One region of the Aeromonas enteropelogenes genome, then DNA from elsewhere that is predicted to be linked to it. Evidence: predicted binding sites of a transcription regulator. Region 1 holds the regulator's gene; each other region holds the start of a gene.
What was found. The regulator sigma-54, encoded in region 1, starts transcription at its own class of promoters, with help from an activator protein. The targets are predictions, from matches to a motif close to TGGCACNGTTTTNGCTT.

Region 2: flgB (flagellar basal body rod protein FlgB) is a predicted target of sigma-54. The motif match lies at 7,490-7,506, and genes of this name have one in related genera.
Region 3: fliE (flagellar hook-basal body complex protein FliE) is a predicted target of sigma-54. The motif match lies at 2,912-2,928, and genes of this name have one in related genera.

What each region holds. Positions count from the first base shown of each region.
Region 1 covers NZ_CP083625.1:1,022,837-1,032,587, forward strand. The annotation lists gene zapE (cell division protein ZapE) at 1-142, opposite strand, end outside; gene LA321_RS04765 (YhcB family protein) at 282-662, shown strand; gene LA321_RS04770 (Do family serine endopeptidase) at 744-2,105, shown strand; gene degS (outer membrane-stress sensor serine endopeptidase DegS) at 2,196-3,299, shown strand; gene npr (PTS phosphocarrier protein NPr) at 3,421-3,693, opposite strand; gene rapZ (RNase adapter RapZ) at 3,714-4,580, opposite strand; gene ptsN (PTS IIA-like nitrogen regulatory protein PtsN) at 4,626-5,072, opposite strand; gene hpf (ribosome hibernation promoting factor) at 5,075-5,362, opposite strand; gene LA321_RS04800 (RNA polymerase factor sigma-54) at 5,384-6,823, opposite strand; gene lptB (LPS export ABC transporter ATP-binding protein) at 6,889-7,614, opposite strand; gene lptA (lipopolysaccharide transport periplasmic protein LptA) at 7,618-8,145, opposite strand; gene lptC (LPS export ABC transporter periplasmic protein LptC) at 8,132-8,692, opposite strand; gene kdsC (3-deoxy-manno-octulosonate-8-phosphatase KdsC) at 8,689-9,243, opposite strand; gene LA321_RS04825 (KpsF/GutQ family sugar-phosphate isomerase) at 9,243-9,751, opposite strand, start outside.
Region 2 covers NZ_CP083625.1:2,849,983-2,859,733, forward strand. The annotation lists gene rsuA (16S rRNA pseudouridine(516) synthase RsuA) at 1-569, shown strand, start outside; gene LA321_RS13440 (DMT family transporter) at 594-1,490, opposite strand; gene LA321_RS13445 (peptide ABC transporter substrate-binding protein) at 1,648-3,285, shown strand; gene yfcE (phosphodiesterase) at 3,296-3,838, shown strand; gene LA321_RS13455 (flagella synthesis protein FlgN) at 3,875-4,291, opposite strand; gene flgM (flagellar biosynthesis anti-sigma factor FlgM) at 4,288-4,608, opposite strand; gene flgA (flagellar basal body P-ring formation chaperone FlgA) at 4,701-5,384, opposite strand; gene LA321_RS13470 (chemotaxis protein CheV) at 5,528-6,439, shown strand; gene LA321_RS13475 (CheR family methyltransferase) at 6,458-7,282, shown strand; gene flgB (flagellar basal body rod protein FlgB) at 7,534-7,932, shown strand; gene flgC (flagellar basal body rod protein FlgC) at 7,932-8,351, shown strand; gene LA321_RS13490 (flagellar hook assembly protein FlgD) at 8,367-9,113, shown strand; gene flgE (flagellar hook protein FlgE) at 9,124-9,751, shown strand, end outside.
Region 3 covers NZ_CP083625.1:2,595,683-2,605,433, reverse strand. The annotation lists gene fliG (flagellar motor switch protein FliG) at 1-847, opposite strand, end outside; gene fliF (flagellar basal-body MS-ring/collar protein FliF) at 840-2,543, opposite strand; gene fliE (flagellar hook-basal body complex protein FliE) at 2,555-2,872, opposite strand; gene LA321_RS12320 (hypothetical protein) at 2,996-3,379, opposite strand; gene befA (beta cell expansion factor BefA) at 3,529-4,308, opposite strand; gene pyk (pyruvate kinase) at 4,534-5,973, opposite strand; gene LA321_RS12305 (MurR/RpiR family transcriptional regulator) at 6,136-6,990, opposite strand; gene glk (glucokinase) at 7,271-8,311, shown strand; gene LA321_RS12295 (SRPBCC family protein) at 8,509-9,009, opposite strand; gene LA321_RS12290 (GNAT family N-acetyltransferase) at 9,160-9,606, shown strand; gene LA321_RS12285 (uracil-xanthine permease family protein) at 9,727-9,751, opposite strand, start outside.

The DNA.
Region 1 (9,751 bases):
GTCCGCCGGATCTGGTCGGAGTCGGGCGCCGCTGCAAATCCTGATACAGTCGCTCCAGCCTGCTGATCGCCATACGCTGGGCGGGGTCGGCCTGAAAACCCGGACGCAGCAGATCCTGCTGATATTTTTGCTGCGGTGTCATCCTTGATGTGCCTCTCCAAGTCCCTGAATAGAGGACAAAATGGTATCACGGCCTCGGGACGCACGGTATAGTGCCAACCAGGCATGGCGGTTTGTTCAACCGAATCAACACACTGTTTTAGCTGTAACAAGGAGCATCTATGAGTCTGTTAACTGGGATCCTGCTGGCTGTCGCGGCCCTGATCATCGGTATCATCATCGGCCGTTTCTCGGTACGTAGCCGTGATGCCGGCCGTCTGGAACAGGAACTGAAGAAGGCCCACAAAGAGCTCGAAAGTTATCAGGGCCAAATCAATACCCACTTCGCCGACAGTGCGGCGCTGATGGAGCAACTGGCCGAGCAATATCAGACCCTCTACCGCCACATGGCAGAGCAGAGCAAGTTCCTGGCCAAGGCTCAAGAACCCCTGTTCCGTGAGCCGCCGGTAGAAGAAACGCAAACCAGCACCGAGACTGAACCCGGCATTCCTCCCCGTGACTATGCCGGAGCCTCTTCCGGTTTGCTCAAGCAAACAAGCTAGTGCCTCGCGGAACTAATCCGCCAGCCCTGTGGTCTGACCTTGACGATTGCAATGCAACTTTTTCTGGGAGCTGTTTTTCATATGCGTAAACCTCTTTCCATGCTCAGTGTGCTAGCCCTCAGTGTCGGTATCGCCATGTCTGCGGCCCCTGCACAGGCTGCAATGCCTTCCCTGTTCGAATCTAACCAGGAGATGCCGAGCCTGGCACCGGTTCTTGAGCAAGTTACCCCTGCCGTGGTCAATATCTCCGTCTCCGGCAAGAAAGTGACCCGTCAGCGTCTGCCGGAACAGTTCCGTTTCTTCTTTGGCCCCAACATGCCTGACGAGCAAGTGAGCGAGCAGCCGTTCCAGGCGCTGGGCTCCGGCGTCATCATCGATGCCAAGAAAGGCTATGTCATCACCAATGCTCACGTGGTACACGAAGCGGACGAGATCAAGGTCAACCTGAAGGATGGCCGCGAGTACGCCGCCAAGAAGATTGGTGAAGACAAGCAGTCCGATATCGCTCTGCTGCAAATCAAGGCCGACGATCTGGTGCAGATCAAGTTTGCCGACTCCGACGAGCTGCGAGTCGGCGACTATGCGCTGGCCATCGGCAACCCGTTTGGGCTGGGCCAGACCGTGACCTCGGGTATTGTCAGCGCCCTGGGCCGTAGCGGCCTCAACATCGAAAATCTGGAGAACTTCATCCAGACCGATGCGGCCATCAACTCCGGCAACTCGGGTGGCGCCCTGCTCAACCTGCGTGGCGAGCTTATCGGTATCAACACCGCCATCCTGGGCCCCAACGGTGGCAACATCGGCATCGGCTTTGCCATTCCGTCCAACATGGTGCGCAACCTCTCCGAGCAGATCATCAAGTACGGTGAAGTGCGTCGTGGCCAACTGGGGATCACCGGCACCGAGCTCACTTCGGAGATTGCCAAGACCTTCGGTTACAACAAGAAAGATGGCGCCTTCGTCAACCAGGTCATGCCTGACTCTGCTGCAGCCAAGGCCGGCATCAAGGCTGGCGACATCATCGTCAGCATCGATGGCAAAGCCATCCGTTCGTTTGGTGAGCTGCGCGCCAAGATCGCGACCATGGGTGCCGACAAGCAGGTTGCCCTCGGCCTTATCCGCGACGGAAAAGAGCAGACCGTCAAGGTTACCCTGAAGAAGGCAGATGATAGCGAGATCCTGGCCAGCGCCCTGCATCCGGCACTGGAAGGGGCCAAGCTGAGCACCACTACAGAACCTGTTTCCGGCGTCGCCGTGGCCGATATCGACCCACGCTCGCCTGCGGCGGCTTCGGGCTTGCAGAAAGGTGACATCATCATCGGAGTCAACCGCCTGCGGATCAACACACTGGGCGAGCTGACCAAAGCACTCAAGAACAAACCTGACGTGCTGGCACTCAATATCCAGCGGGGTGACTCTTCACTCTATCTGGTGATCCGCTAATCCCTCCCCCACCCGCGGCATTCGCCGCGGGTGATTTTTATCCACCGATGATGTTATTCTCTGCCCGCAGCCTGTACGGATGAGAATGACATGAAAATCCCCCCTTTAGTCAGTTACTTGGGCAAGTCCATCGGCTTCGGTTTGACCGTCGCGGCGCTGCTGCTTGTGTTGTTTCCCAATTTTCGTGGGGGGGCCCAGCTACCCGGTCTCATCACCAATGCCCGCGAGTTGAGCTTCTCCTACGCCGCCCATCGCGCCGGCCCTGCCGTCGTGAATATCTACACCCGCAGCTTTGCCGCCAATCAGGGGAATCAGGGGGAACTGCGCCCACAGGGGCTGGGCTCCGGCGTCATCATGACTTCCCGCGGTTACGTGCTGACCAATTATCACGTCATTGCCGATGCCGACCAGATCATCGTCGCACTGCAGGATGGCCGGGTATTCAGCGCCGAGCTGGTCGGTACCGATCAGCTGACCGATCTCGCCGTACTCTATATCGAAGCGGACAATCTGCCGGTGATCCCTCAAGATCCGGAACGGCAGCCTGAGGTGGGGGATGTGGTGCTTGCCATCGGCAACCCCTACAACGTTGGCCAAACCATCACTCAAGGCATCATCAGCGCGACCGGGCGCGCCGGGCTCTCCAGCATGGGACCCGACAGCAATGGCCGCCAGGATCTGCTGCAGACCGATGCCGCCATCAATGAGGGCAACTCGGGCGGGGCTCTGGTCAATGGTCGTGGCGATCTGGTGGGGATCAACACCGCTACTTATCACCTCAACGGCAATCAGGAGACTTACGGCATCAGCTTCGCCATCCCCTACCGGCTGGCCAAGCGGATCATGGATGAGCTGATCGCCAACGGTCGGGTCATCCGTGGCTACCTCGGTGTCTCCAGCGTCGAGATCAACCCCATCGTCGCCCGCATGATGAACCTGGGCGATCTGCGAGGCCTGGTGGTGGAGAGCCTGGATCCCAACGGCCCGGCCAGCAAGGGAGGTCTGAAGCGGGGAGATGTACTGCTCAAGATCAACGGCGAGGCCATCAGCGGCGTTCGGGCTGCCATGGACAAGATTGTCGAGAGTCGCCCGGGCACCAAGCTCACCATCTCGGTATTTCGTGAGGGCAAGCCGCTCGAAGTCGTGGTCACCATAGAAGAAGACCTGCGCTACCAGAAGCGGGCAACCCGCTAGGGTGCTGTACACGCAGGATGTCGACGGCAGGAGATAGCGGAGTGGGAAGGAGAGAGAATACCTGAGAAGCCGCAGGTATTCTCCTTATGCGTGGCGTCTCATACGCCAGAAGACTGAGCGATTACTCTTCGTTGAAACCGGACGTAAACAACGCGACCACGGCAGCTAGGGCCTCCACCTCGTCGGGGCCCTCCACCTGAACCTCCACTTGGCGGCCCTGGGCAGAGTCCAGCATCAGCAGGCCAATCACACTGTCGGCATCAGCCTCCACACCGTCCTCATTGCGCAGCAGCACATGGGCATCAAAACCCTGTACCAGCTCGAACAGCATCATGGCTGGCCGAGCGTGGATACCCAGCTTGTTCTTCACTTCAACCGAGGCGGAAACTGTCATCAGGTCGTCCTATTGGGGCATCACGCTTGGGAGCTGCTCTTGTCGAGGGTGCGGTGGCGAATTTGCACGTTCTTGCCGAGCTGCCGGAAGGAGTTGGCCAGGCGTTCGGCGATGAATACCGATCTGTGCTGGCCCCCGGTACAGCCGATGCCGACCGTGAGATAGCTGCGGTTGTTACGCTCCAGATGGGGGAGCCAGGTCACCAGCATGTGTTCGATTTGCTGGGTGAATAGCATCACGTCCGCCTGGGCCGAGAGGTAGCTGGCCACCGGCTCATCCTTACCGGTAAAAGGCTTGAGCTCGGGGATCCAGTGCGGATTGGGCAGGAAGCGAGCGTCGAACACGAAATCGGCATCCTTGGGTATGCCATATTTGAAACCGAACGACTCGAACACCAGCACCAACTCGTTCTCTTTCTTGCCGAGCACCCGGGTCTTGATGAGCTCGCTCAAGTCGTGAATGCTGAGGCTGGTGGTATCGATACGCAGATCGGCAGTTGAGGAGATCGGCGCCAGCAGATGGGTCTCTTCCCGGATCGCCTCGTCCAACGACAGTTTGTTGCGCGACAAGGGGTGCAGACGGCGGCTCTCGCCATATCGTTTGAGCAGCGTGGTGTTGTCGGCATCGAAGAAGAAGCTGGCAAACTCGACCCTGCCCTCGTTGCGCACCTGAGCCAGCAGATTCTCCAGTTTTTCCGAATCATTCGGCAAGTTGCGCACGTCTATGCTGACTGCCAGCTTGTCGTACTGGCTCTCGACCGAAACGATCAGCTGGGGCAACAGGTTGACCGGCAGGTTGTCCACACAGTAATAACCCAGATCTTCCAATACCCTCAGGGCTACGGTTTTACCGGAGCCCGAGCGTCCACTTACCACGATTAACTGCATCTTGTTCCCTCACGCCAAAACGGGTGTGTGATCCTGGCCTGTATATCAGGCTGAGGTCATGATCTGATAGAGCTCTTCATCGCTGGTTGCCTGGCGTAACTGGCGGCATACCGCCTTGTCACCCAGCTTGGAGGCCATCAGGGAAAGGGTCTTGAGATGCTGTTTGCACTCGCTTTCCGGTACCAGCAGAGCAAACAGCAGGTCAACCGGTTGATTGTCGATGGAGTCGAAAGGGATGGGATCGGCAAACGTCATCAGAATAGCGGTGGGCGGAAATTCATCGTCGATACGACCATGAGGGATCGCGATACCGGCACCGATCCCGGTACTGCCCATTTTTTCGCGGGCCAGCAAGCATTCAAACAGCGCCTGGCGTGAGGTGCCCAGGCGCTCGGCGGCCAGCTCGCTGATGATTTCGAGGGCCCGTTTCTTGCTAGTACAAGGGACTGCACTCTTGGTGCAGTCCCGACTCAGTATGTGTTCAAGTTGCATGGTTATTTTTTATTTAACTTGTCTTTATGCTTGATGATCTGCCTGTCCAGCTTGTCGAGCAGGGTATCTATCGCGGCATACATATCGGCATGCTCGGAGTTGGCGAAGACCTCACCGCCACTGACATGCAGTTTGGCTTCGGCGATCTGGTTCAGTTTTTCCACGCTCAGCACCACATGCACGTTGTTGATGTGGTCGAAGTGACGCTCGAGTTTGGCAAATTTGTTATTCACATAATCACGCAGAGCTTCGGTAATCTCGACATGGTGTCCGGTCAGGTTAATTTGCATAACGTCATCCTTTTGTTTTGCCTAAACCAGGCGTTTGCGCTGATTGGAAGGTGGGATAAACAGGGATTCGCGGTACTTAGCGATCGTGCGTCTAGCCACCATAATACCCTGTTCGGCCAGCAAATCCGCGATCTTGCTATCACTTAGCGGCTTGGCGGGGTTCTCCGCCGTCACCAGCTTCTTGATGAGCGCACGGATTGCGGTCGATGAGCACTCTCCTCCTCCTTCTGTATTCACATGGCTGGAGAAAAAAAACTTCAGTTCGAAAATACCGCGGGGGGTATGCATGTATTTCTGGGTTGTTACACGGGAGATGGTCGACTCGTGCATTTCCACCGCTTCGGCGATATCGTTGAGCACCATCGGCTTCATCGCCTCTTCACCATATTCGAAAAAGCCCTGTTGCTGCTCGACGATGCAGCTGGCCACTTTCAACAGGGTGTCGTTACGGCTCTCAAGGCTCTTGATGAACCACTTGGCTTCCTGCAAGTGGGAGCGGATAAACTGGGTATCCGTGCTGCTACGGGCATTACGTGCCATAGCGGCATAGGTCTCGTTGACCCGAATGCGCGGGGATGAATCGGGATTGAGTTCAACCACCCAGCGATTCTGCCGTTTGACTACGGAGACGTCCGGGATCACGTACTGGGAGTCGCTCTGGATGATGCCGTTGCCCGGCCGCGGCTCCAGCAGCTGGATCAGATCCAGCACCTCCTTGAGGTCGCTCTCCTTGAGCCGGGTCTTGCGGGCCAGGGTGCGGTAATCGCGATTGCCAAGCAGATCCATGTGCTCCTGGATCACCTCCTTGGCCTCACTGATCCAGGGAGTCTCGGGGTCGTACTGTTCCAGCTGGATCAGCAGACACTCCTGCACCGAACGGGCGGCAATTCCCACGGGATCGAAGTGTTGCACCCGCTTGAGCACGACCTCGATTTCATCGAGTTCGACCTCCACTTCGTCGCTGCTCACCGCCGCCTGAATATCTTCCAGCGACACTGTCAGATAACCGGATTCGTCGATGGCATCTATGATGGCAAGCGCGATGGCGGCATCCACATCGCTGAACGGGGTGAGGCGCATCTGCCACAACAGGTAGTCCTGCAGGTTCTCGGTGGTCTCCCCCTGGTAGACGGTGTCATCCCCATCATGGATGGGTCCGGCACTCTGGGCCGTCCCCGCGGAATAGACCTCGTCCCAGGTCGTATCGACCGGCAACTCGTCCGGCATCTGATCCTGGGCCATGGCATCGCTGGAATCCAGCTGGCTGGCATCAACCTGATCTTGCGGGGATGTCTCCTGCACCTCGCTCTCTTCCTGCTCCAGCAGGGGATTGTTTTCGAGCGCTTGCTGAATTTCCTGCTGAAGTTCCAGAGAGGAGAGCTGGAGCAGACGAATCGCTTGTTGTAATTGCGGCGTCATGGTCAGGGATTGACCGAGACGCAACTGTAATGTCGGCTTCATCTACGTCGGGATATCCTTATGTTCAGCGAGGCACGCGGCAAAGGAAATGAAGGCATGCCCCCTTACTATAGACTGAATTGATCGCCCAAATAGACGCGCTTGACCTGCTCATCGGCGAGGATATCAGCCGGCGCACCTTCAGCAATCATCTGGCCGTGGCTGACGATATAGGCCTTCTCACATACGTCCAGAGTCTCTCTGACGTTGTGGTCGGTGATCAAGACGCCCAGCCCCCTATCTTTCAGGTGCTGGATGATCTTCTTGATGTCTATCACAGAAATGGGATCCACACCGGCAAACGGCTCATCCAGCAGGATAAAGCGCGGCTCCGCCGCCAGGGCGCGGGCAATTTCGACCCGGCGCCGCTCGCCACCAGACAAACTCTGACCCAGGTTGTCGCGGATGTGGGTGATGTTGAACTCTTCCAGCAGCTGTTCGACCTTGTCTTCCCGCTCCTCGCGACTCAACCCCTTGCGAGTCTGCATGACTCCCATCAGGTTGTCGAACACCGAGAGACGGCGGAAAATCGAGGCTTCCTGCGGCAGATAGCCGATGCCGTTGCGGGCACGCACGTGCATGGGCTGCAGGCTGATATCCTGATCATCGATGGTAATGAGACCAGCGTCCCGCTGCACCAGACCGACGATCATGTAAAACGAGGTCGTCTTGCCGGCACCGTTGGGCCCGAGCAAGCCGACGATCTGGCCTGTGCCAACCTCCAGACTCACATCACTGACCACCATGCGGCGCTTGTAGCTCTTCTGCAGGCCCACTGCTTTCAATACTGCCATGGCTTATTTTCCCTGGGTCTGCTGATCGGCCGGCTTGTCGAAATTCTCTACCTGATCTGGCAGGAAGACGGTTTTGACCCGCTGGTTCGGTGTCTTGCTCTCGGCGATCATCTTCTGTTTAACGATGTCGTAGCGGATCAGGTCACCATTGACCTGACTATCTTCCTGCTTGAGCTGGCCATTGCCGGTGATGGTCACTAGGCGCTTCTTCAACTCGTAGCGAATGCTGTTGCCGTGGGCGTTAACCGGCTTGCCGTTGTCCAGGATCTGGAAGAAGGTAGCGGGCTTGCCATAAGCGGTCATCACCTCGGCCCCTTTCTCGCCGGAGCGGGTCACAACCACCTTGTCGGCCTTAATCTTGATAGTGCCCTGAGTGATGATCACATCCTGCTCGAAGGTGACGCGATTATCCTGCATCTCGGCCACCTGTTTGATGGCATCGACATAGACCTTCTCGGCAAAGTCGGACTCTTTGGCGGTCACAACACCGCAGAACAACAGGGCTGCGAGGGCCAGATTAACGTTTTTCATTGAAATAGATGGCATGACCTTGATCCAGTAACTCAAAATATTTGCGGTCCAGATGGCCTTTCAGGCCAACCCCTTCGGTCTGGAAATCCTGACCCAAAATCTTCACTTCCCGGTTGCTACGCACATCCTGGGTCACCAGGTCCAACTCCAGATAGGGAGTATCGAGCGTGGAGATGAAGGAGGTGGGCAGCAGACCGTCCAGATGCACCTTGTCCCGCATGATCACGTTGTCATCGGTGTTGAGCACACCAGTGTCGGCTGTGACTTTCCATTCAGCCTCCCCCTTGTCATCGAACATGTAGACGACGGGCTTGTCGAATGTCGCCTGCTCGATGATCTGGTAGTACTCGGCATAGGCCGACTCCAACCGTTCGGTACGCTTGCCGTTCACATCGAAACGGGTGGTCACCAACTCTTTGGCGACAAAATCCGGCTGATAATGCTCGGTTTTTACCGTGCTCTCCGGCACCAGCTCCACCTTGCTCAACTGCCAGGCGACCAAGGCAACCAGAAACAGCAGGGCAAACAACAGGGTCTGTCTGTTCATACCGATGCCTCAGGCTGGTAATCTTCGTGCCCCTGGGCCTGCAGGATCAGGTCGCATACCTCGCGCACCGCACCTGTGCCGCCAGCCAGGCGGGTCACCATGTCGGCCCGGCGCAAGACCAGAGGATGGGCATCGGCTACCGCAATACCAAGGCCACAAGCCTCCATCACCGGCAGATCTATGGTGTCATCACCCATGTAGGCGGCCTGCGACGCATCCAGGCCCAGCTTGGCCAGCAATGCCTCGAAGTGGGGCAATTTCTTGTCCGCCCCCTGCACCACGTGATTCACTCCGAGACTCTTCATCCGATCACTGACGATGCGGGAATTGCGCCCCGTGATGATGGCGATCTCGATCCCGGCGTTGAGCAGCGCACGCATGCCTGCACCATCGCGGGTACAGAAGGTCTTCAGCTCCTCGCCGTTGTTACTCATATAGATGAGGCCATTGGAGAGTACCCCATCCACATCGCACACCAGCAGGCGGATTTGCGCCGCCTTGTCATACTGGCTGCGCGTCACCGGACCATAAAGGGTCGGTACGTTTTGCATCAAATTACTCCGGCTTTCAGCAGGTCGTGCATGTTGAAGGCACCCAGCGGGCGCTTGTCTCCATCCACCACCAGTAATCCGTTGATCTTTCTGGTTTCCATCAGTTTGACGGCTTCCGCCGCCATCATTTCCGGCCCTACGGTAACACAGTTGGCGGTCATCACGCGGCTGATCGGGGTGTGATGGATGTCCACCTGCTGATCGAGAATGCGGCGCAGGTCGCCATCGGTAAAGAGTCCCGCCAGCAGACCGTGCTGATCGACCACCGCCGTCATGCCGAGTCCTTTGCGGCTCACCTCCAGCAACGCCTCGCTGATGGTGGCATCAATAGAAACCTGGGGCAACAGATCACCACTGTGCATCAGATCGCCGACCCGCAGCAACAAGCGCTTGCCCAGCGACCCGCCCGGATGGGAGAGAGCAAAGTCATCGGCGGTGAAACCGCGCGCTTCCAGCAGGGCCACCGCCAGCGCATCCCCCATCACCAGCGTCGCGGTGGTGCTGGAGG
Region 2 (9,751 bases), 1.8 Mb from region 1:
ATGAGCAGAGCCAGATTGAGTTCGACGGTGTCACCCTGACCCTGGATCGGCGCAACCGCTACTTCATGCTGCACAAGCCGGAAGGCTATGTCTGTTCCAACGACGACCCGGATCATCCGACCGTGTTCTTCCTGATGGATGAACCCGCCATGGGCAAGCTGCACGTGGTGGGCCGACTCGATCTCGATACTACAGGCCTTGTGCTGGTGACCGACGATGGTCAATGGTCTCATCGCATCACCTCGCCGCGTCACGAGTGTGCCAAGACCTATCACGTCTGGTTGGCCGATCCGGTGAGCCCGGATGCCATCGCGCTGTTTGCCGAAGGGGTGTTGCTGCGCAGCGAGACCGAGAAAACCCGCCCTGCCCAGCTGGAAATTCTGGGTGAGTGCGAGGCACGTCTGACCATCCACGAAGGCAAGTACCATCAGGTGAAGCGGATGTTTGCCGCCATCGGCAACAAGGTGATCGGCCTGCACCGGGAGCGAGTTGGCGGCCTGCAACTGGATGATGACCTGGCTCCCGGTGAATACCGTGAATTGACTGCCGACGAGATCGCCCGGTTCTGATCCCGCCGCGTCAAGTCTCGGGCGTCAGAGCGTACTGACGCCCAGCACCAGCGCCGTGCCCAAGGTGGCCAGCAGGGCGCCGCCCCAGGCAGCCGCAGAGGGGCGCTCCCCCGAGTGCCACCAGAGCAGCGGCAACAGGATGACAGGGGTGGTGGAGGAGAGAATGGCGACCATGCCGACCTCTCCTTCACGCAATGCCACCAAGATCAAGGTCATCCCGAGGGCCATCGCCAGAAAGCCGTTGACGGCGATCATGCCGAGGATCCGCGGCGTGACGGGTTTGAGGGGCATGGCCAGGGGCAGGCGCACCAGCCGCAGGGCGCAGTGGGCCAGCAGAGCGCTGCCCATCCTGATCCCGGAGGCACTCACGGCGTCCACCTCGCCACTCATCATTACCGGCTTGGCTATGATGGCCCCCACGCTCTGGCAGAGGGCGGCAGTCAGGCCAAGGCCAATGCCCACGGCCAGGCTGCCGCGGATCTGCTCCCATGCGCTGCTCGAACGTCGCCCGAACAAGATCGCCAGCATCACCCCGCTAAATACCAGCAAGGCCCCCAGCAGTCGCCAGCCGGTGAGCTGCTCGTTGAACAGCCACAGGCCAAGCAGGGCGGAGAAGAGCGCATGGCAGGAGAACAGCAGACCGCTACGTCTGGGGCCCAGCCGGTTCATGCAGGCGAACAGGGCGGTATCCCCGATGAAGATGCCGACCAGCCCGGAGAGTGCCAGCAAGGGGAGGGTGGAGGTCGACAGCGTCTGCCAGCCACCGGTGAAGAGACTCATGGTGCCGAGCATCAAGGTGACCAGGAACATGCGCCAGCGGCTGTAGGCAAATGCTCCCAGATGGCGGGCCGGTGTGACCGAAATCAGGGCGGCCACTGCCCACAAACTGGCCGAAGCGAGGGCCAGCCATTCATACCCCATAAAAAACTCCTGAAAAAATTAACCCGAAAGACTCCATCTCTCGGGCAAGCCCGATACAATACGGGGCGTTTTCGGGGATAACAAGGGCGGCATCAGGCATTCATCAGGCGCGCCGTCGGCCTTCCCCCCAGCAAGTGGTTTATTCGAGGTTGTTGTAATGCGGTATGGTTTTTCCCCCGGGCTGGCACGACGCTGGCTCTCTCCCTTCCTGATTGGTGTGTTGAGCGGACCGCTGGCACACGCTACCCCGGTTGAGCAGCAGACTCAGCTTTCCGACAGACAGACCCTGGTCAAGGGCAATGGCGCCGAACCCGAATCACTCGACCCTGCCCAGGTGCGCTCCGGCTTTCCCGGCGAAGTGGTGCTGGTGGATTTGTTCGAGGGGCTGGTCAATGAAGATGGCCAGGGCAGGATAGTGCCCGCCCAGGCCCAGCGCTGGGAGACCAGTGACGATGGTCTGGTGTGGCGCTTCTTCCTGCGCCCTCAGCTCAAGTGGTCCAACGGCGAGCCGCTGGTCGCCCGGGATTTTGTCTACGCCTGGCGGCGGTTGCTGGATCCGGCGCAAGGTTCCCCTTCCGCGGGCCTTTTGCTGGCGACCGGCATCAACAATGCCCAGTCCATCTACGCCGGCGCGCTTGAGCCCGACATGCTGGGGGTGGAGGCGGAGAGCGATCAGATCCTCAAAGTGACGCTGGAACGTCCCGTGCCCTACTTCCTGCAGCTCATCAGCCAGCGCCCCTTCGTGCCGGTCAACGAGAAGGCCATCGCCAGCTTTGGCAAGCAGTGGACCCAGCCTGGCAAGCTGGTCAGTAACGGCGCCTACAAGCTGGAGAGCTGGGCGCCCAACGAGCGGCTCGAGGCGCAGCGCAATCCCCACTATTGGGATGATGCCCATACCCGCATCCAGCGAGTGATCTATCTGCCGCTCGCCTCCCAGCATGCGGAGCGGTTGCGCTATGAAGCGGGGGAGATCCAGCTCACCAACAAGGTGGCGCTGGAGTATTACCAGAAGATCAAGCAGGCTACCCCCGAGCGGATCTGGGGTCTGCCGCTGCTGGGTACTTATCTCTATACCTTCAACCTGCGCCGCCCTGAGCTGCAGGATGTACGGGTGCGCCAGGCGCTCTCTATGGCCATCGATCGCACTCTGTTGACCGACAAGGTGAGCGGCCAGGGCGAGCAGCCTGCCTGGTCCCTGCTACCCGAGATGCCGGGGTATGACGCCCTGCATCCGGCGCAGGCGTCACAGGATCTGCCGAGCCGGCTGACCAAAGCCGTCGAGCTGCTGGCCGAGGCGGGTTACAGCAGCGCCCATCCCCTCAAGCTGACCCTGACTTACAACACTTCGGAGAACCACAAGAAGCTGGCTCTGGCGGTCGCCGCCATGTGGAAGCCGTTGGGGGTGGAGGTGACACTCAACAACATGGAGTGGGCGGCCTATCAGGTGGCGAAGGACAGCGGTGACTTCATGGTGGCGCGCTCCTTCCTGTTCGGTGATTACGTGGAGCCTTCCGCCATGCTCAACAGCTTCCGCTGCCAGGACGTGCGCAACGAGAGCGGTTACTGCAATCCCGACTTTGATCTTTTGCTGGAGCAGGCGGCCAATACCCTGGATGCGTCGAGCCGGCGCGCGCTCTATCAGCATGCCGAACAGTTGCTGATCGACGAGGTGCCCGTCATTCCCGTCTACCACTACAATCAGATGCGTCTGGTCGATCCCGCCTTGCGCGGATTGCCGAGCCAGAATCTGAAGGGGGCGATTGCCACCAAGGATCTCTATTTCAGCCCGCAGTGAGGAGCATTTCATGAAACTTGCCATTATTTCCGACATCCACGGCAGTATCATCGCCCTGGAGCGGGTGCTGACCCAGCTCGAGCCTTGGCAGCCGGATCACTATCTGCTGCTGGGGGATCTGCTCAACCATGGGCCGCGCAATCCGGTACCGGAAGGGTATAACCCGGCCGCGGTTGCCGATCGGCTCAACGGCCTGGCACCGCAGATCTTGGCCGTCAGAGGCAACTGTGATTCGGAAGTGGATCAGATGCTGTTGCGTTTTCCCATTACCGCCCCCTACAACCAGTTGCTGGTCGATGAGCGGCGCTGGTTTGTCAGCCACGGTCATCTTTATCATCCCGATGACATCGCCTTGCCGGCGGGCAGTCTGTTTCTGAGCGGCCATACCCATGTGCCCGTGCTGGAGTGGCAGGGGGAGCGCATCTTGATGAATCCGGGGTCTATCTGTTTTCCGCGCGGCGACTTGCCGGCCAGTTATGGCCGTTATGACGCTGGCGTACTGACGGTCAACGCCTGTACGGACGGAAGGGAATTGCTGAGACTGGTGCTCTAGCCGAGCGGGAGAAATGCAAAAGGCCTGATGGGGAGATCAGGCCTTGATGCCGTAGGAGCGGGTCCCGGAGCGGGTATTGCCCTTGGCGTCATAGGTTAGGCTGTTGCGATCGCGCAGTTGGCTCAAGAAGCCGGCGAGGCGGCGATTCGATACGATGCTGAGCTCGAGCAGGCGACCATTGATGTCATTCTGGCTCTGGCAGGCATCCAGTTTTTCCCGCAGCTGTACCATCTGGTCTGGATAGGCAGCCAGCTGCTGTGCCAGATCAGGCAAGGCTGCCAGGGTCTTGTCCAGCGCCTCGATGGCGCCCAGCAGCTGTTGTTTGCGCTCGCTCAGCTCAGGCAGGGCCAGTGCCTGGTGCTGTTTGAGCAGGTTGAACTCTTCTTCCAGAATGCCTTGCATCCGGGTGAGGTAGTCATCCTGAGTGTGCAGTAACGAAGGCAGGTCCATCATCCCAGCATCTTGTCCAGGTTGGTTTCGAAGCTGAACATCTTGCGGGCAACCGCTTCGTTGTTGACTTGGTACTCGCCACTGGCGACGGCCTTTTTCAGGCGCTCGACTTTGCTCTCATTGCCGGTCGAGGCGGCATTGAGGTTTTGTTGCATCTTTTGCAATTGCTGGGCCTCGTTGGTCAGGGAGACAGAATCCTGTCTGACCGCCGTGGACTTGCTGTCGGGGGAAGAGGCAACCGATTTGCTGCCTGTTCCCTGGCTGTTACCGGTATTTTGCAACCGATTGTTCGCCAAGTTGTTGATATTGTTGATGGCCATTTTGATTACCTTCGTCTGCTTTAAGGTTCGCTTACCTGTTTATCGGTACGCCAGGTCAGAACTTTAGAAAAAAGTTGTCGACGATCCGGATATTAGAAAGTGACCGTGACGGCACCCACTGCGCTGACCTTTCCCTGCACGGTTTTACCGGAGCGAATGTTGACGAGCCTGATGATCTCTCCGAAGCTGCCATCTTGCAAGGCTCGGGCCATTGTTTTGATTTCAAAGTGGTTATTTTCTGCGGTCAGGGTGACCTGATCCCCTTTGCACACCACGCAGACCTGGCTTAACCGGACGGGTTGCCCCGGCTTGAGTTCCCGCTTGCTGCGCACCCCTATGAGGGCCGCGGTGTCACTGAGGTAGTCGCCCCGGATCAGGGTCTGATCCAGATAGGCCAGTACCAGCTGGCTTTCGGTCAGCAGATCCCCCTTTGCAACCGGGTTGGCGACGGTGACATAGGGTTTCTGGATGCTCACCCGCACAGGTAAATAGACATCCCAGGGTTTGTCTTCCTCGCACTTCATGTAAACTGTTGTATTACGGCGAATTTCCATTTTTGCCGGGAGGGAGATGGTCAGGCTGTCTTCACAACGGGTCAGCGGTAGACGCTCATCCAGAGTCGCTGCAGTGACCTCCGTCCTGGCATCAAGCGGCACAGCCAGTTGCTCGTAGACGAATTCTTGCGCTCTTTCTTGCAGGTAGTCCGTGACGTCCGACGCGTAGCTGGAGGAGATGCTGCCGAAAAAAAGGCTGATGAGTAAAAGTCGATTAATCATTTTCGCTCGTTGGTCGATAAGTTATCCACGCATATCACCAAATTAACTATGATTGCTTCAGGATTTGTTCGTTTCTACATCGATAGTCTGACGCAATCCATTACGCATGCATGAACAGTGCCAAGCGTTTTTAGGGAGTGTTTATGGCCAGTATTCTGGACTCGGTCAACCAACGCACCCAGCTAGTGGGGCAAAACCGGCTGGAGTTGTTGTTGTTTCGTCTCAATGGTCGTCAAAGATTTGGCATCAACGTATTCAAAGTACGTGAAGTGCTGCAGTGTCCCCCTCTGACCGTGATGCCCAAATTGAATTCCTGCATTCGCGGGGTCGCCCACATTCGTGGCCAGACCATTTCGGTCATCGATCTGAGCATGGCGATGGGCAAACGTCCCATCGAAGATCTGAGCAAGTGTTTTATCATCATTTCCGAATACAACCGCTCCATTCAAGGGTTTCTGGTGCACTCGGTCGAGCGCATCATCAACATGAACTGGGAGTCCATTCTGCCGCCCCCCAAAGGTGCGGGTCGTATCAACTACATGACGGCCGTCACCGAGGTGGATGGGGAGCTGGTCGAGATACTGGATGTAGAGCGCATCCTGAACGAGATCTCCCCTGTCTCAACCGAAGTGAGCCAAGAGTTGGTGGAAGCTAGCGTTGAACACCCGACATTGGGTCGTCCCGTACTGGTGGCCGATGACTCCTCTGTTGCTCGCAAGCAGGTTCAGCGTGCGCTGCAGGCTATCGGAGTGGAGTGCGTGCTGGCCAAAGATGGTCGGGATGCACTGAACATGTTGCTGGAGATGGCCAAAAATGGCCCGATCAAGGATCAGATTGCACTGGTCATTTCGGATATAGAGATGCCGGAAATGGATGGTTATACCTTCACGGCTGAAATCCGGAATAATCCCAACCTCAAGGATTTGCATGTTATTCTGCATACATCCCTCAGCGGAGTATTCAACCAGGCAATGGTGCAGAAAGTCGGTGCGAACAATTTTATTGCCAAGTTCCAGCCTGATGAATTGGCCAAGGCCGTACAAAATGCACTCTGATAAAAGAAGAACAGCTGCATGAAGACACTTTCGGACGACTTATACAAACAGTTCAGCAATTTTCTGGCGATACAGAGCGGGATTGTGCTGGGCGATAACAAACAGTATCTGGTGAAGAGCCGTCTTTCACCCTTGATGGCTCAGTTTGGCATTGAGAGTCTGTCTGATCTGGTTACCCGTGCAATGAGTGTGCGAGAGCGTGACCTGAAAATGGCGGTAGTGGATGCCATGACCACCAACGAAACCCTCTGGTTTCGCGATACCTACCCCTTTCAGCTGTTGACCGACAAGATCTTTCCCGAACTGGGCAAGAGTGGCCGCCCTATCAAAATCTGGTCTGCGGCCTCTTCATCCGGACAGGAACCCTACTCGATAGCCATGACGGCGCTGGAGCAGCAGATGAAAAAGCCGGGCACCCTGCCGGGCGGCGTTCAGATCGTGGGAACCGATATTTCGACTACCATGCTTAACCAGTGCAAGGAAGGGGTGTATGACAGCCTGGCGCTGGCGCGCGGCCTCTCTCCCGAGCGCAAGAAGATGTTTTTCGAGCCCTGTGGCGACAACAAGATGCGGGTGGTCGAGCGAGTCAGAAAATTGACCACCTTCAGACCGCTCAACCTGCTGGAGAGCTACAGCCTGCTCGGCAAATTTGACATTATTTTCTGCCGCAACGTACTCATCTACTTTGCGCCGGAAGTGAAGTCGAAGATCCTTAACCAGTTTGCTACCAGCCTTAACCCGGGTGGTTACCTGATGTTGGGAGCGTCTGAATCACTGGCCGGGCTGACCGACCGGTTCGAGATGATCCGCTGCAATCCGGGGATTGTCTACAAGGTCAAATAAGCCTTGGGGCCATGCCATCCAAGGGTTTGCGGGATCCTCTCGCATCATATGAATCATCAATGAGGGAAGCGACAGCTTCCCTCATTTTTTTATCTGACTGTACCTGTCTGTGCTTGATCGTGACTGACAGTATGCCTGCCTCTTTGAGCGACCCACCGCCAAGCCGGGGATTGTCTGTCCGGGCATTCTATTGATATGAAACTTTTCTGGCATAGCTCTTGCTAATGAATACTCCAAGCAGGAGGTGTGCTATGGCTATTTCATTCGACAAGGCATTCGGGGTTCATCAATACACCCTGAGCGTGCGTGCCAAACGGGCAGAAGTGCTGTCCAGCAACATTGCCAACGCGGATACCCCGGGTTTCAAGGCCAGGGATCTCAATTTCGCTCAAGCGTTGCAGGAAGCCCAGCATCAACAGGGGTTTGGATTGGCGACCACCAGTGAAAAGCACTTTGCCCTGAATATGGATGCGCCGGGAACCGTGCAGTACCGCAACCCGCTGCAACCTGATACCGGTGATGGCAACACGGTGGATGTGCAGCAGGAGCGCAGCGAGTTTTTGCGAAATAGCCTTGAATATCAAACCTCCCTCGAATTCATGAATGGCAAGATCAGCGGCCTGCTCAAGGCCCTGAAAGGAGATCAGTGATGAGTTTGTTCAAGGTCTTTGACATAGCAGGCTCGGCCATGAGTGCCCAATCGGTACGACTCAACACTGTGGCCAGCAATATGGCCAACGCAGACAGTGTCAGTTCGAGTGTGGAGGCAACTTACCATGCCAGGCGGCCAATTTTTGCCGCCCAGCTTGACCAGGCCATGTCGGATAAACAGGGGTCAGTCGGCGTTGAGGTGAAGGGGATAGTCGAGAGCAAGGCTCCCCTGCTCAAAGAGTACAACCCCAACCATCCCATGGCGGACAAAGACGGCTTCATCTTCAAGCCCAACGTCAACATGGTGGAAGAGATGGCTGACATGATCAACGCCTCGCGCAGTTACCAGACCAACGTTCAGGTTGCAGATTCGGCCAAGAAGATGCTGCAGCAGACGTTGAACCTGGGCAAATCTTGATAGGAGTGCTGTCACATGGTTGATATCACCAATACGCTGGGCGGGGTCAGTACGACAAGCCAGACATCGGGCACGAGCACGACCCCGAAGAAAGAGCTGGATCAGGCGTCATTCCTGAAACTGCTCACCATGCAGCTCTCTTATCAGGATCCGTTCAAACCGGTGGATAACGCCCAGACGCTGTCGCAGATGACCTCCATGTCGACGTCTGATGCCATCAACCAGCTGTCGACCCAGATGGGGAGCCTCAACGACCTGATGACCTCCAGCCAAGCGTTGCAGGCGTCGTCTCTGGTAGGGCAGAGCGTCCTTATTCCCTCGGATACCGGTTATCTCGATACAGATGGCCAGGTTTCCGGTGTGGCGGCAGTCGGCGGGCAAAAGCTTTCCAACCTCAAGATCACGGTCGAGGATGAAAAGGGTCAGGTCATCAAGGACTTCGTCATCAATGGTGAGCAGCAGGGCAACGTGCCGTTCACCTGGGATGGTACCGACAAGGATGGCAAGCCTGCTCCAGCCGGCAAATACAAGTTCAAAGTCAGTGGTACCGATGCCAGTGGCAAATCGGAGAGCATACCTGCACTAACTTACGGCCAGGTAGAGAGTGTGACCCTGGGGAGCTCGGCTTCTCCCACCAGGGTACAACTCAAAGGGCTTGGGTCCATCATGCTGACGGATATTCTGGAGATCTCCGGCACCAAGAGCAAACCTGAAACAACCCCTACGCAATCAACTACACCTAATTCCTCAGCAGTGATTTAAGGAGCTGAACATGTCATTTAACAACGCTTTAAGTGGTGTCAACGCGGCACAGAAAGACCTTAACGTCACCGCTAACAACATCGCCAACGTCAACACTACCGGCTTCAAGGAATCACGTGCCGAGTTTGCTGACGTCTATGCCAACTCCATCTTCGTCAACGCCAAGACCCAGGTCGGCAACGGCGTGGCAACCGGTGCGGTGGCGCAGCAGTTTCACCAAGGGGCGCTGCAGTTCACCAACAACTCGCTGGACCTGGCCATCCAGGGTAACGGTTTCTTCGTGACCTCAGACGGGCTGACCAACCTGGATCGCACCTACACTCGTGCCGGGGCTTTCAAGCTCAACGAAAACAGCTACATGGTCAATAACCAGGGCCACTATCTGCAAGGCTACGAGATCAACGATGACGGTACCCCCAAGGCGGTGAGCATCAATGCGACCAAGCCGATCCAGATTCCGGATCGGGCCGGTGAGCCGGTTCAGACCAGCAAGATAGAAGCGAGCTTCAACCTGCCTTCAACCGCGACCCCGCTGCCGGCGGGTGGTACGGCAGCCGTGCCTCCAGCCATTCCGGCGGATGCGTCGACCTTTGATCCGAAAGATTCGAAAACCTACTCATCCTCGACCTCGGTGGTGG
Region 3 (9,751 bases), 1.6 Mb from region 1:
CCCGTTGCAGCAGATCGCCGGGCACTTCCCGCAGCATGGTCTGGATGCCGCGATCGTCCACATCGATCAGGTTTTCGAACACGAACATCAGATCCTGGATCTGCTGGCTCATCTCCTCGTCCGACTCGCGGATGGAGTCCATCAGCTGGCCTTCGATGTTGGTGTCCAGATAGTTCATGATGTTGGCCGCCGCCTTCAGGCCGCCCATCTTGGCCGCCTGGGCGCCCGCCGCACCGGCGAACTGTTTCTCCATGATGTCGTTCAACTCTTGCAGTGCCGCCGGTTGTACCTCTTCCAGGTTGGCGATACGCATCACCAGATCCAGGCGCACCTGCTCCGGGAACTGGCTCAGGATCTCGGCGGACTGCTCGGGCTCGAGATAGGAGAGCACGATAGTCTGGATCTGCGGGTGCTCGTTTTGGATGATGCTGGCCACCTGGCGAGCATCCATCCATTTGAGGGAGTCGAGGCCGCGGGCACCTGACCCTAAGATGATCTGATCCACCAGGTTGCTCGCCTTGTCTTCGCCAAGGGCCGCCACCAACGCCTTGCGCACGAAGTCTTCGCTGCCGATACCGATATTGGTGTACTTCTGGATGTCGTCGATAAACTGACGGTGCACCGCCGCCACCCGATCGTGACTGAAGTCGGACATGGAGGCCATCGACATGCCGAGCCGCTGCACCTGCTTGGGTTCGAGGTGGCGGAAGATCTGGGCGGCATCCTCCTCGTTGAGGCTCAGCATCAATACCGCCGCCATCTCCATGCCGGACATCTGATCCAGGATCAGACGCTGGCTTTCGGTGATATCGTTACCGGTGACCTGGCTTTTATTCTCTTCAGGCATCTTTGGTTACCCATTCTTTAATGACCTGAGCGGCCAGATCCGGTTCGTTCGCCACCAGCGCACGGACCGCCTTGAGCAAGTCTTCATCCCGGTGCAGATCAGGCAGCTTGAGCTGACCATCGCGCAGTCCGAACACGGGCTCGGCTTCCGCCTGGGCCGCCAACAGGCTCAGCTCGTCGTCGCCACCCAGCACGGTGTGGTTGTCGAAATCCAGTTCTCCTTCCGGCTTGGCATCCGGGTAGAGCAGGCGCTTGAGCATGGGGCGCACCACGGTGACGATCAGCACTATGATGACCAGCACAGAGGCAGCGATGCGCACTGCGCGCCAGAACCAGGGCTGTTCGTAGAGCGGCGGCTCACCCACTACTTCCAGCTCGGGACGGTTGAACGGAATGGCGACCACTTCCAGGGTGTCACCCCGGGTCACATCAAAGCCGAGGCCACCGCCGAGCAGGCGGCGCAGGGTATCGAGTTCGGCCTGGGTGCGCGCCTCGCGAGTTACCTTGCCATCGGTACCGGTCACCGACTTGTAATCCACCGCGACCGAGACGGTCATGCGGCGAATGCCCCCCATCTGGCGACGGGTGTGGCTGACGGTGGTATCGAGTTCGAAGTTGCGGGTCGCCTCCTTGCGGGAACGGCCCGAGGCGGCGGAGCCGGACTCGCCACCGGTCGCCTGTTCGGGAATGTTGGAGGCGGCGGGGGGCTGGTTGGAGAGGGCCCCCGGGATGCCGCCGTTGCTGCCGCTGGAGCTATTCTCCTCCAGAGTCATTTCGGAGCGCACCGCCGGCAAGTCGGGATTGTAGGTCTTGCGGGTCTGCTCCTGCTGGGAGAAGTCGAGGGAGAGATCGACCTCCGCCGTATAATTGTCGGCGCCAAGCACCGGGATCAGGATAGCGTCAATTTTTTGTTTGTATTCGAGCTCCTGCTTCTGCTGCATCGCAAACTCCTTGCGAGTCTGGGCAGAGACGGGATCCTGGGAGCCGGAGTTGAGCAAACGGCCGTTCTGATCGGTCACGGTGACGCGAGTCGGCACCAGGCCGTGCACGGCGGAGGCGACCATGTCGACGATGGAGTCCACCTCCCCCTGATTGAGGGCGGAGCCCTTGAGCTTGAGTACCACGGTCGCGCTGGGTTTGCGCTCGTTGCGGGCAAACACGTTCTCTTTGGGGATGGCCAGCAGCACCTGGGCACTGGCCACGCTCTGGAACTGCTCGATGGCGCTGGCCAGCTGGCGCTCGCGGCTCAATTTCAGGCGCTCGCTCTCCATCCGCTGACTGACGCCGAAGCTGGAATCCTTGAGCAGAATATCTTCGCCGTCATTGGTCATGTCGCTCGCATTGACCAGACCGGCACGGGTCAGGGCCAGCTTGATGCTGGGGTAGTTTTCGGCACTGACCAGCACGCTCTTGCCATCCACCTGATAGGGGATCTTCTGCTGATCGAGAAAATCGAGGGTCTTGACCAGTTCCTGGGTGGTGTAGGTGCCGAGGGGACGCATGTCCGGCTCCTTGCCCCACAACAGAATGAAGACGGCGATGGCCAGGCAGATGGCCAGCCCCAGGATCAGAGTGATTTGCCGCAGCACGTCGGTGTTGGACAGAAAGCCCAGCGCCGAACTCTTCTGCTCATTTTCATCGAGGGCGGCGGTGCCCTCATCGTTCATCAGCAGTTCGCCGTTTTGGTCAGTAGCCACGATTCAAATCCTTACACTGGCATGTTCATGATGGTCTTGTAGGCATCGACCATCTTGTTGCGGACCTGTACCGTTGCCTCGAAGGCAATGGAGGACTTCTGGCCTGCGATCATGACTTCCGACAGATCCACCGACTTGTCACCCATATCGAAACGGGTGCGCAGATCGTTGGCAGCCCCTTGCAATTCGTTGACGTTGCCAAGTGCCTGCTGCAGCAACTGGCCAAAATCGGAAGTCACCTGGCGACCGGGTTGTGTCAGCGGTGTGGCGCCTGCCTCAATCTTGAGGGCCTGCATCTCTTGCATCAGGCTGCTTGCACTAATTTCCATTTTTCATCCCCAGACAAATCATTGACGCTGACAGGCACCAAGCAATAAGAGTGCCAATTAGGAAAAATGTCCTCAGGCCAGGGGATTGGGTGGTCGCAGAGGGCGATGACGAACCGGCGCCAGTTACGGCCGCGGCACGGCCCCCTCGCCCAGCAACAGCCTCAGATAGCTCAGATGCAGATCGTAGTGTTCCCCGGCGGGCAGCTTGACCAGCACTTCGTTGTGAAGGTAACCCGCGCGGCTCGCCGCCAGCTCGGGAGGGATCAGTCTCTCCACCACCAGCCTGGCAACGATGGCATCCGCCAGGGCCATGGTCGCCTCATCAGCACGCCCCCAGCCGAAATGCCCGCGATATTGCGATCCTTCAGGGTTGGGCTCGAGGGGAGAGACCTGCTCCCCCTTGACCCAGAAGGCCATGGGGATCCCATCCTGCAGACGCAGATAGACGCTCTGCTTGTCCCAGCTCGGGGCCGCGTCCATCCCGTCCTGTTCTGCTGCTTGTGTCATGCCACTCTCCTTGTTCTGCTGACAAATCCTGCTTGCGCCCATGAAAAAGAGGGCCGATGGCCCTCTTTTTACTGCAAGTTGCGTCATTTAAACAGACAACAATTCACTGTGAGCGAAGAAAAAGATGCGGTTGCTCAAAGCCTGCGCAATCACTGGGTCAGATCCTTGTCGATCCAGTATTTGGAGCCGGAAATATTGGCGTCCAGCAGCAACCCCTTCTCGCCGATCTGGTAGATGGCCATGCCACCGTTGTACTTGGCGGTGAGCTCGGCGCTCTCCTTGCCAGCGACGGCCCCCACTTCCGAGGTCGCTTCCCATCCCTGGGTGACGAAGGCATCAAATCGCGCCTTGTCTTCAAACAGGATCACCTGCTGGTAAAACTTGCCCCCCAGACCCGCGGCAATACCCGCACCAAACATCTTCATGTAGGTGTGCTTGCCCATGGTGCGATCGATTGCCACCCCGGCCCCCTGATTGGTATGGAGCATCAGGGAGAACTTGCGCGAATCGAACACCGCATAACCATATGCCTTGTCAAATAGCAACTTGGCCGAAGGTTGCTCGTTGAACAACCTCACCAGCGCGGTATCGGCCATGGTGTTGAGGGCGAGGCGCGCCTCTTCCGGGGTCTCGGGTTCGAGCATCTCGTCGAGCTTCTTGTCGGCGACCGCCAGCCACTCCTTGCCGGTGGCGATGCTCTTGTCAGTCCAGACACCGGCGGTATTGAACGCATCCTCGCCCCAGGCGGAGACGGAGGCCCAGCTCTTTTTGGAGAAATCGCTGACATCCTGCCAGACCTCCTTGCTGGTCTCGCTGACCGCAGTGCCGAGATCGGACGCCGCCTCTTTCAACTTGGCCCAGTCCGCGTGAGCCGGTGACAACACCAGCCCCAGCGACAGGGCCATCAACCATTTTTTACCCGGATTCATGCCAGATCTCCTCGTATGCTTCGCGGTGTAACAAGCAATCTGTCTTCAGCAGTGACAGCAAACCATACCATGTTTTAGCCGTGGGGTGCCGCTTAGGCCAGAGACCCACACTATCCCCGGCCTCTCCCGCCAATGAGTCCTCGTAACCGGCCCGGCAGACGAATATAAAAAAGCTGCTCACCTCGCGGTGAACAGCTTTCTGGTTGTATTGGCGGATGAAAGGCCTTATTCGACCATCATCACCTTGCAGGTGTTGGTACTGCCGACGGTCTCCATCTTGTCGCCGTGGGTCAGCAACACCATGTCGCCGCTTTGCAGCAGTCCCTTGGCCTTGAGCACGTCCAGCGCGTCGCGGCACACTTCGTAGACCGGCTTGGTCTCGTCGCCATCAAACAGCACCGGGGTCACGCCGCGGTAGAGATTGGTCCAGGCCAGGGTCTTGTTGTGCGGTGACAGGGCGAAGATCGGCAGACCGGAGCTGATGCGGGACATCAGCAGCGGCGTAGTGCCGGATTCGGTCAGCGCCACGATCGCCTTGACCCCTTCCAGGTGGTTGGCCGCATACATGGTGGACATGGCGACGGCTTCCTCCACCGAGGTGAAGGTGTAACTCATGCGGTGGTTGGAGACGTTCAGGCTCGGGTGCTTCTCGGCGCCCACGCAGACGCTGGCCATGGAGGTCACTGTCTCGATGGGGAACTGGCCGGCGGCAGTTTCGGCGGAGAGCATCACTGCATCTGTGCCGTCCAGCACGGCGTTGGCGACGTCCATCACCTCGGCACGGGTCGGCAGCGGCGCATTGATCATCGACTCCATCATCTGGGTCGCGGTGATCACCACCCGGTTCAGACGACGGGAGTAGCGGATCAGCTTCTTCTGCACACCCACCAGCTCGGGGTCGCCGATCTCGACGCCCAGATCGCCACGAGCCACCATGACGGCATCGGAGCCAAGGATGATGTCTTCCATCGCCTCGTCGGTGGCGACGGTTTCGGCGCGCTCGACCTTGGCCACGATCTTGGCGTTGGAACCGGCTTCGCGGGCCAGCTCGCGGGCGTAGCGCAGGTCATCGCCGCAGCGGGGGAAGGAGACTGCCAGGTAGTCCACATTCATGCGGGCGGCAGTCTTGATATCTTCCTTGTCTTTCTCGGTCAGGGCCGGCGCGGAGAGGCCGCCCCCCTTCTTGTTGATGCCCTTGTTGTTGGAGAGCGGGCCGGCAACAGTCACTGTGGTGTGAATGCGAGTACCTTCGACACGTTCGACTTTCAGTTGCACACGACCGTCGTCCAGCAGCAGGATGTCGCCCGGCACCACGTCATTAGGCAGGCTCTTGTAGTCGATCCCCACCTGCTCCTGGCAGCCTTCACCCTTGCCGAGGGCGGCGTCCAGCACGAACTTGTCACCGATGGCCAGGTAGATCTTGCCATCCTTGAAAGTGGAAACACGGATTTTCGGGCCCTGCAGGTCACCCATGATGGCCACGTGGCGGCCGAGTTTGGCAGCAATGTCACGCACCTGGTTGGCGCGCTGGATATGATCTTCAGGAGTGCCGTGAGAGAAATTCATCCGCACCATGTCGGCGCCGGCGCGGATGATCCCTTCCAGGATCCCTTCGCGGTCGGTAGCCGGACCGAGTGTGGTTACAATCTTTGTACGTCTAGGCATGAAAGACTCCAATATGAAGTTGATATGACTTGAAATTCTGCCCCATCAAGCGGATGCCGACAGGCATCCGTTTGCCAGCCATCTGGGTGGCTTTTGTTATTAAATTACAATACTACACCAAAGCAGGGTGGCATAGACAGCCGGGGGTCACCCCCCGACGATTCAGGAAGAGTGCGGTGTATCGAAGCGGGATTCGCGCAGTCCCTCTTTCACTTTTTTCAGGTTTTCGCGAAACTTCATCCCCCGGCGCAGGGTGAAACCGGTCGCCAGCACATCCACCAGCGCCAGCTGGGCGATACGGGAGGCCATCGGCATATAGACATCGGTGTCTTCCGGCACATCCATGGAGAGCACCAGGTTGCACTCGCGGGCCAGCGGCGAATCCTTGGCGGTCATGCCGATGACGGTGGCATCGTTTTCGCGGGCCAGCGCGGCAATCTCGACCAGCGCCTTGGTGCGGCCGGTGTGGGAGATGAGCACCACCACATCCCCCTCTGAGCTGTTGATGCAGCTCATGCGCATCATGACGATGTCATCAAAGCTCACTACCGGGATGTTGAAGCGGAAGAATTTGTTCTGGGCATCGCGGGCGACGGCCGAAGAGGCGCCAAGGCCGAAGAAGCTGATCTTCTTGGACTGGGTCAGGATATCGACGCAGCGATTGATGGCTGAGATATCCAGGCTGTTTTTGGCCGCATCCAGGCAGGCCATGGTGGATTCGAAGATCTTGGCGGTATAGGTATCGGGGCCGTCTTCCGCCTCTACGTGACGGTTCACATAGGGTGTACCATTGGCCAGGCTCTGGGCCAGGTGCAGTTTGAAATCGGGAAAACCCTTGGTATCGAGACGACGACAAAAACGGTTGACGGTCGGTTCACTGACGTCGGCCATTTTGGCCAGGGCGGCGATGCTGGAGTGAATGGCAGTTTGGGGAGACGCCAGGATCACCTCGGCGACCTTGCGTTCTGATTTACTGAAACTTTCCAAGTTGTTTGTAATTTTATCAAGGGTATTCATCATCACCACCAGGCATTTTTTGTAATTTAGCTTCAGTGTCTTTGCACTCAACTTACGGCTAAGCAGGTTTCCAATCAACTTGATGACTATACAAGACAAGTGGTTATCGCAACTAACACCTGCCATACAAAGTATGACTCATCTCTAATTATTTCGTACTTTTCGTTACAAAACGTCACCTAGCCCTGAAAGCGCTTACAAATGTTGCAAAGCAACAACACTGTGAGCAGGCGCACGTTTGTGCCGTTCCGGTGGGTGAGCGGGGCCGAGCTCGGATAGAATGGTCCGTCACAATCCAACAATAATCTCGGGACGCCAACGGTCGTCCAAAGCCTGTAACGAAGGAGTTGTTATGCAGCATACCCATGCGCTGGTCGGCGATGTCGGCGGTACCAATGCGCGTCTGGCCCTGTGTGAGCTGGCCACCGGCACTATCTCCCAGGCAAAAACCTATTCAGGTCTTGCCCACCCCTCTCTCGAATCCGTCGTACGCCTCTATCTGGATGAGCACGCAGCAAAAGTAAGCGAGGCTTGCATCGCCATCGCCTGCCCCATCAATGGTGACTGGGTCGCGATGACCAACCACAGCTGGGAATTCTCTATCAAGGAGATGCAGGCCAATCTCGGTCTTGAACGCCTGCTGGTGATCAACGACTTTACCGCCGTCTCCATGGCCGTTCCCGTGCTGCCGGAAGCGGATCGCATCCAGCTGGGCGGAGGGGCCCCCGTGGCAGGCAAACCCATCGCCATCTATGGGGCTGGCACCGGCCTTGGCGTGGCCCATCTGGTCAAGGCGGGTGAGCAGTGGCTGAGCCTGCCGGGCGAAGGGGGGCATGTGGATTTTGCCGCCAACAGCGAAGAGGAGGACGCCGTTTTGCAGGTGATGCGTGGTGAACTGGGTCATGTCTCGGCCGAGCGCTTCCTCTCTGGTCCGGGGCTGGTCAATCTCTATCGCGGCCTGGTGAAATCCGATGGTCGCGAACCCGAATCACTGGCGCCGAAAGACATTACCGAGCGCGCCCTGGCCAACTCATGCCTGGACTGTCGCCGCACCTTGAGCCTGTTCTGCGTGCTGATGGGCCGTTTTGCCGGCAACCTGGCACTCAACATGGGCACCTTTGGCGGCGTCTATATTGCGGGCGGCATAGTGCCGCGCTTCCAGGAGTTCTTTACCGGATCGGGTTTTCGGGTGGCGTTTGAAGACAAGGGGCGTTTCAAATCCTACCTCAAGGATATCCCGGTATTTCTGATCACCCATGAAGGTCCGGGACTGCTCGGCGCGGGTGCCTATTTGCGCCAGTCGATGGGACTCAAGATCTGAGCAAAGCCTGTCAGGGCAAGGATCATGCCATGGTTCAGCCTCGATTCAGTGACCATGACATAAAGTGACGTCACGTAATCAAGAGGGCAGGACTTCACATGGAGTGGAAACCTCTCTCATCCACTGGTTACGTTTGTCACCTGACAAGCCTGAACTGTTTCAACCGGCCTTTTGGCCGGTTTTTTTTTATGTCCGGCTTACTGGGCCAGGGATTTGAGCTGGGATTTGTCGGGGGGATTGTTCCAGTCGATGGGCCCGTGGGTAAACCGGTACTGCAACCTTGGCAGGCTGAGTTCCAGCCACTCCTCCCTGAAATAGGCATAGCCCTGCTCCCAGTCAGGATCATTGGCCCAGCCGGTTTGCAGGAAATAAAGCCGGGTACCCTGCCCTTCGGGCACGAAACGCAGGCTGACCTGGGTTTTTTGCTGGCGGATATGAGACAGAAAAGGTGGGAAATTCCAGCTGAAGCTGAGCAGGTCATAGGGCATGACCGCCATCACCCTGCACCCTTCGCTGCCTCTTTCTCCCAGTGGGGCATCTGGCCTGAAATAGATCTCGAAAGGACCATTCGGTTCCGCCACCATCAGGCACTCGGGAGCAAGAAAACTGCGCAGACCGCTCTCGGTTGTCCAGGCATGCCAGACATCGTCGATGTGAGCAGGAACAAAAATGTTGCCTTCTATCTGTTTATTTTCCATAAATCAGCGATCCTCAAGCCATCCATACAGGGGACTCCGGCAGTATAGCCTCAGGGCAAAGACAATGGACAGCGCTTAATCACACCCTTCTTATCTGCTTCGTGCTGCAAAGTATTGCCAGCGCTCAACCACCTCAACAGGGAGATCATCATGATCCGACTCATGGCACCAGAAGACAGGCACCATCTTGCCAACCTGTTTCTCAAGAGCCGTCGGGACACCTTTCACTGGGTCGATCCAGCCTGCTTCAGAGCAGACGATTTTGCAACCCAGACCCAGGGAGAAACCATCTGGGTGGCAGAGCGAGGGGGATATCTGTGTGGCTTCATTGCCATCTGGCAACCCGATGACTTTGTGCATCACCTCTATGTCAGCGCAGACTGGCACGGCCAGGGGATAGGGCGAGCACTGCTCGAACAGGGCCTGGCCAGTGCGCGGCGCCAACCCAGTCTCAAGGTGGCAACTCGCAATACTGCGGCCTTGGCTTTTTACCATCGCCTGGGGTGGCAGACGACTGAAGAGACCGGACACTGCGAGATAACCGGCCCCTGGTGCAAACTGGTCGCCCCCTGGTCAGGCAACTCCCGGCAAGCCTGACTGCCCGGCGTCTTCTTGCCTCTCATCTTTTATGGTGCTCCTGATTACTCCCCCGGAGCGCATCAATAAAGAAGGCCACCCAAGGGTGGCCTTCAATGCTAATAATCAACTACTTGCCACTCAATCCTTGGCGGACTCCATGGCA